Regions from separate parts of the Bacillus cereus group sp. Bce041 genome, predicted to be linked through region 3. Evidence: predicted binding sites of a transcription regulator. Region 3 holds the regulator's gene; each other region holds the start of a gene.

Region 1 (2,281 bases), on a different contig from region 3:
ACATCTAGTTAAACAAAAATGTTAACGCTTACATTTTTGTTAAGATTCATTAACTAATTATCACTTCTCATAATAACATTCATGCTTATATTATCTTCATTCAAATCTAATTACTGCAAATTTTAATTTTGTATATCGAAGGTTATCTCACCTATTTTAGCAATCCCCCCCTAAAAGCACTTCTATACCAAACAAACTTTTTCAAAATTCATTTTCTAATAAACCTCCCACTAATTTTTTAGAGTTTTCTGTAATAAATTCGACATGTGATCTTGCATTTTATATTAACAAATTTAAGTCACATAAGTTGTGAATGTTTTTTGTATATTTCCCTTCCCTTATATGTCTAACAAAAACAAATAATATATTTTATAAAAGAAAAAAATATATTTAAAAAGATTATTAAAACGGTATTTCCAGCTAATTAGGCCAACTGATATAAAAATAACCTTCAAAATAATTATGTTATTTTTATACGAAAAAGATTATATTAGTAGCTCAAATTTTTATTTGTGTTTGTAATGGGATGTTTTCCTCACATTGAGATTCAACTAAATCGCCCTTCTCTTCAGAGGTAGGGTTGTTTTGGGTTATATAATGATATACCATGCCAACAAATACAGATCCACCAATAATATTTCCAATTGTAACTGGAATTAAATTATAAATAGCCCCACTAAAAGAAATTGTATTAGGATGTGGAGATATCAGGGAGATTGCAAATAGCGATAAATTTGCAATACTATGTTCATATCCAGATAAAAAGAAAGTAAAAACCAATAACATCATAACAATTATTTTTGCTGTATCCCCTTTTACTTGAGAAGGAAGGAAGCATGCTAGACAAACAAGCCAATTACATAGAATAGCTTTGAAAAATAGCTGTATTGTCGGAGTATTCATTTTTACTTCAACAACATTACTTATCAAATGTTCATATTCAATTTGATCAAAAATACCAGTACCATAAAATAATAATGCAAAAAATATTGCACCTACCAGATTACCTAAAAAACAAGCACCCCAATTACGACAAGTATCTAAGACCGTTGTTTTTTTTTGTAAGGTCGAAATTGTAAAATACATTGTATTCCCAGTAAATAATTCCGCTCCACCATATATTATTAATATAAGTGCAATTCCAAAAAATAAAGAAGCACTTAAATAAGTTGCAGGTGAATTTACAACGTGAAAAAAATCCCCTAATTTAAAACATAATACTATAATAAATCCAATATAGATGCCAGCTAGTAATGCACGAACAAAATATTGTATTGGGTTTATATCTAATATTTGTTTCTTCTTTTGTGCAAGTTTTATAGCATCAGCTATCCCTTGTTCTAACATAAAATTACACACTCCTTTAGTTCATGGTTATTATAAATAATCCTAAGAATAAACTACATGTTTCAATATTCACTTTCAAGATTTTGTTCAATATTTCACAAAATAAACATACTCACTTTACGAAATGATTCAAATGATGTGCAATCTGCTATATTCACTAAATCCTAGAAGGTGCATAATACACGAATATACCTAGTCAATATAGAATAAAAGAATAATTAATCTGGTATAAAAAGTTTTAATTTATCATGTTTAGGAAAAGCACTTCATCTTAATTTTTACTTGTATAGTGACGCATCAGGAAATTAATTATATTTATACAAAAAACTTTAATTTTAGGTACAGTGTGTTTATATGCGTTACTCTTTAAAAATTGAAGAAATACTACTATCAGCAAACATATTCAACATTTTCCATCTGAAATATCTTAGTAACATTTTTAAAATTTGCCTCTAACCTATGAGTTTAATGGGATCATCTTTGTATCTCATTACCCGAATAAAGATAATTTGTGACATATTTTAAAATAAACTATATATCAAGCAATCTGCTTTTTAAAATTGTTATAATATGAACGAACATCATTGCTCAACACTTCACAATCAAAAAGGAGAAATTGATATGAGAAAACGAAAACGCTTAGTAATAATCGGTAATAGTATATCTAGTTTACGCTGTATTGAACAGATTTTAATACAAAATCCTAATATGTATAGCATTTCTATTTTCAGTGATGAACTCTATCCTCTCTACAATCAAATAAACACTATTCCATTACAATTAGATATTAAAAATAGAATACAAAAGCAATATAATTGGTACAAACAACATAATATTAAGCTTTTTACAAACGAAAAGGTAATAGAAATTGATCGTGAGGACGAGGTCATTGTTACAGATAAACGCCGTATTGTTTTCTACGATAAACTCATCA
Region 2 (2,281 bases), on a different contig from region 3:
ATTAATCATAGTTTGGCGCATAAGCTTGGACCAGAATTTCACATTCCACATGGACGCGCTAACGCAATCTTAATGCCGCATGTAATTCGCTATAATGCTATTAAGCCGAGAAAACATGCATTGTTCCCAAAATATGAGCATTTTGTGGCAGATGAACGTTATGCATATATTGCAAGAACATTGGGGCTGCCAGCAAGTACAGTGGAAGAAGGGGTAGAATCTCTTGTGCAAGCAATTATCAGCCTTGGAAAAAAATTGAATATTAATATGAGTATTGCAGGACAAGGAGTAAAACAAGAAGCATTTGAAAATGTTGTGGATGTCTTATCAGAAAGAGCATTTGAAGATCAATGTACACCAGCAAATCCGAAACTTCCATTGATTTCAGAATTAAAAGAAGTATATAAACAAGCATATAAAGGTGTGTAATAAGTTAAGTAGGTATAACTTTTTAAGTTCATAGATTTTGTATTTGATATTTGTAAATGTATTGTATATGGGTGTTAAGGGGAAATATATATTATAAATAGCTGTGTTTTAAATAGAACATCTAACAAAAATGCTGCCTAGATGACCTGTATGTAGGTGAGACGGGAGTGTACAAAAACTATGTCTAACTATAAGAAATTAAATCAAGTAATTGAAAAAAAGAGGAATTAATATCGCTTGTTAAGCAGTATGGATTCACTCATGAAAAGGTAATTTGTTATAGTAGAGAATTGGATTTATTAATATATGATTTGATGAAATCTAATAGAAACAATAAGTAAATCGAATTTATATAAAAAAGAAATAAAATATAAATATTTAAGATATTTTTAAAATAAAAAGCACTCTCCTATTTATAGGTGAGTGCTTTTTTATCTTAATTTCATCTATTTTGGTGAGGGATTTTTAAATGCTAAAAACTTATGCGTGATAAATCTCACAACATAAATGCACATATAATTTTACAATATAGTATGTAAGTTGATGGGAGGCTTTCTTTTTGATAAATCGTGATTATAATAAAAACCCATTTATTGTAATATGGGAGTTAACAAGAGCATGTGAATTAAAATGTCTACATTGTCGTGCTGAAGCTCAGCATTATCGTGATCCTTTTGAGTTAACATTAGAAGAAGGAAAAAAACTAATTGATGATATATATGAAATGGATAATCCGATGCTGGTTTTTACTGGTGGGGATCCATTAATGCGTTCGGATATATATGATATTGCTGAATACGCGGTGAAGAAAGGTATTCGGGTTTCCATGACACCCAGTGCTACTCCAAAAGTTACTAAAGAAGCGATTAAAAAAGCAAAAGATGTTGGGATTGCTAGATGGGCATTTAGTATAGATGGACCAACAGCTGAAGTACACGATCATTTTAGAGGAACAGAGGGGTCATTTAAATTAACAATGGATGCAATTCATCATTTAAATGAATTAAAAATCCCTATTCAAATTAATACAGTTGTTTCTAATTATAATTTGAGTGTACTTAAAGATATGGCAAATTTAGTAGAAGAATTAGATTGTGTGTTGTGGAGTGTATTTTTCTTAGTCCCAACAGGACGTGGTAAAGAGAAAGATATGATTTCACCAATTCAACATGAAAGAGTGTTCCGCTGGCTATACCAGCTAAGTAGAACTGTTTCTTTTGATATAAAAACCACAGCTGCTCAGCACTATAGACGCGTTGTTCTTCAAGAAAAAATGAAGGGAATTAAAAAGATAGATCAAATTATTCAATATAGAGATGTACTGATGGAAGGGATGACGGAAGGATTTAATGAATTTGGACGCGCTCCAAAAGGAGTAAATGATGGAAATGGAGTTGTATTTATTTCTCATATTGGAGATGTATACCCAAGTGGGCTATTGCCGATTAAAACCGGGAATATTAAATCAACACCGATAGCTGAAATTTATCGAAACTCTCCTGTTTTTCAAAGCCTTCGTAATCCAGACAATTATAAAGGCAAATGCGGTGTTTGTGAGTTTCGATATGTTTGTGGGGGATCTCGTTCTAGGGCATTTGCGATGACGGGGGATTACATGGAAAGCGAACCTTTTTGTGTATATGTTCCAAGAGCATTGCAAAAAAAGTGTAAGAATTGAGCATGTCCCTTTTTATAAATTTTTTTATTGTGTATTTCCAATATTTATGAGTAAATACTTTCTGCTCATAAATATTGGATTAGTGATAACGAATAATCGAAAAAAGCAAGGGAATTATATTTATTTTAGGCGTATAATACGTTGATTTGAGCTTCCGCGAAATGGAAGAGTCAA
Region 3 (2,281 bases):
GAGTTTGTCTAAGAAATAACGGTCATGTGAGACGATTAATATTGCGCCAGGATAACCTTGCAAATATTGCTCAAGCCATGTTAATGTTTCGATGTCTAAATGGTTTGTAGGCTCGTCCAAAATAAGTAAGTCTGGTTTTGTTAATAATAATTTCCCGAGAGCTAATCTTGTTTTTTGCCCGCCGCTTAAAGTAGAGATCGTCGTCTGGTGCGTTTCAACTGGGAAGCCAAGGCCGCTTAAAATGGAGCGAATATCCGCTTCATATTGATATCCACCTTGATCTTTATAATTGAGTTGTAGTTGGTCATAATCAGCTAACAATCTTTCATATGTAGCTTCGTTTGAAAAGTTTTCTTCTTTTCCCATTTCTTGCTCAAGCCTTCGAAGTTTTGTCTCCATTTGCTGTAAGTGGGTAAAGACGGTTAGCATTTCATCCCAAATTGTTAAAGACGTTTCTAGTCCAGTATTTTGAGCTAAATATCCGATTGAGACATCTTTCGGTTTTATAATTTCGCCACCATCATGAGATAATTCACCAGCGATAATTTTTAATAATGTAGATTTTCCTGCTCCATTCCTTCCAACTAATGCGATACGATCTTTTGTTTGTACTTCCAATTTTATGTTTGCAAGAATCGTTTCTGCACCGTATAATTTCGAAAGCGCGTTTACTTGTAATAAAATCAATGTTTTCACCTCAAATAATTTCTTAACTTTGCCATGTTTATATTTCTCAATCATACTAAAAATAGTGTATAGTTTAAAATAAAGAGAGAATACTTCTTCTCTTTATTATACAAGGAATTTAATGAGTGCTAAACTTCTGTATTTGATTAAAGTATATGAATAAAGATAGGAAGAGAGGAGAGGTCATATGGATCAGCAAAAGATTCCACAAGCCACTGCTAAAAGATTGCCTCTATACTATCGATTTATCCAAAACTTATCTCTTTCTGGTAAGCAGCGTGTTTCATCGGCCGAATTGAGTGAGGCAGTAAAAGTAGATTCCGCAACAATACGAAGAGATTTTTCGTATTTTGGAGCGTTAGGGAAAAAGGGATATGGATATAACGTAAATTATTTATTATCATTTTTCCGCGAAACACTTGATCAAGATGATATAACACGTGTAGCACTTATTGGAGTAGGTAATTTAGGGACCGCTTTCTTACATTATAATTTCACGAAAAACAATAATACAAAAATTGAAATGGCATTTGATGTTAGTGAAGAGAAAGTTGGAACAGAAATCGGGGGCATTCCTGTATATCATTTAGATGAATTAGAAGAGAGATTATCAAATGATATACAAGTGGCAATATTAACAGTACCGGCTACAGTAGCACAAGCTGTAGCAGATAGATTAGCTGAAACAAGCGTGCACGGTATTTTGAATTTCACACCAGCGCGATTAAACGTATCAGAGAATATTAGAATTCATCATATTGACTTAGCTGTAGAGTTACAAACATTAGTTTACTTTTTGAAAAACTATCCACAATAAAACGCAGAGGAAGCGACCTCTGCGTTTTATTATTGTTTCTTCTTTGTGAATTTAACTAATATAAGGCGAAGTGCCAAATTAAAATCAATTGTTGCCATAACTGCAAATAGTATTGTCCACATATTCCAGATTGTATCTGTCACGTTCGTAATGGCGAAGCGTGTAAAGATACATCCAAGAAGGAAGTATAGTGCAGCCATGAACAATGGTGAGTTTCTCATACAAAAAATCCTCCGATAAAGCCTTGCATTTTTTCAGCTTCTTTAATCATTTCTTGAATTTGTTCATTGCTCATAAAAATTTGCCCAATAGCGACTAATGTATTCATCGCAACATGAGCTGCAATCGGAACGATAATACGTTTCGTCTTCACATATAAGAAGGCGAATACGAGCCCCATAGCAGTGTATACCAATAAGTGAGTAAAATCAAAATGAATTGCTGCGAATACAAGCGAACTAATGATAGCTGCGATAAAGAAGTTAAACTTCTTATAAAGCGTGCCGAATAGAATTTTTCTAAATACGATTTCTTCTAAGATAGGTCCAATTATAGAAACAACAATAAGGAACCAAGGTGTCGTTCTTGCAATTTCCATAAGTTTCATTGTATTTTCTGAACCTTGTTTAATTCCTAGCAGCTGCATCTCGATCATACCGGCAACTATTTGTGAAAAGAAAGCTAAGAAGAACCCGATAAAAATCCATCCAATAGTAGCTGGAACAGAAGAGCGCATTGCATCTAAATGCCTGTCACGAATATCTGTTCTAAGTAACC

What was found. Region 3 encodes Rex, which represses fermentation and respiration genes when NADH is low (regulators of the CRP and FNR family bind a similar motif). Its sites were predicted from a motif close to TTGTGAAATATTTCACAA; they were not measured.
Positions count from the first base shown of each region.
Region 1: a site for Rex is predicted at 1,431-1,448, ahead of ACUN13_RS29250 (formate/nitrite transporter family protein). Genes of this name have one in related genera too.
Region 2: a site for Rex is predicted at 914-931, ahead of ACUN13_RS29215 (TIGR04053 family radical SAM/SPASM domain-containing protein). Genes of this name have one in related genera too.

Region 1 covers NZ_JBQXON010000020.1:40,226-42,506, reverse strand. The annotation lists gene ACUN13_RS29250 (formate/nitrite transporter family protein) at 499-1,347, opposite strand; gene ACUN13_RS29245 (FAD-dependent oxidoreductase) at 1,969-2,281, shown strand, end outside.
Region 2 covers NZ_JBQXON010000020.1:31,544-33,824, forward strand. The annotation lists gene adhE (bifunctional acetaldehyde-CoA/alcohol dehydrogenase) at 1-429, shown strand, start outside; partial or broken gene ACUN13_RS29210 (Spo0E family sporulation regulatory protein-aspartic acid phosphatase) at 610-770, shown strand; gene ACUN13_RS29215 (TIGR04053 family radical SAM/SPASM domain-containing protein) at 989-2,107, shown strand; gene nrdG (anaerobic ribonucleoside-triphosphate reductase activating protein) at 2,228-2,281, opposite strand, start outside.
Region 3 covers NZ_JBQXON010000032.1:8,854-11,134, reverse strand. The annotation lists gene ACUN13_RS31350 (ABC-F family ATP-binding cassette domain-containing protein) at 1-687, opposite strand, end outside; gene ACUN13_RS31345 (redox-sensing transcriptional repressor Rex) at 875-1,504, shown strand; gene ACUN13_RS31340 (YdiK family protein) at 1,534-1,725, opposite strand; gene ACUN13_RS31335 (CPBP family intramembrane glutamic endopeptidase) at 1,722-2,281, opposite strand, start outside.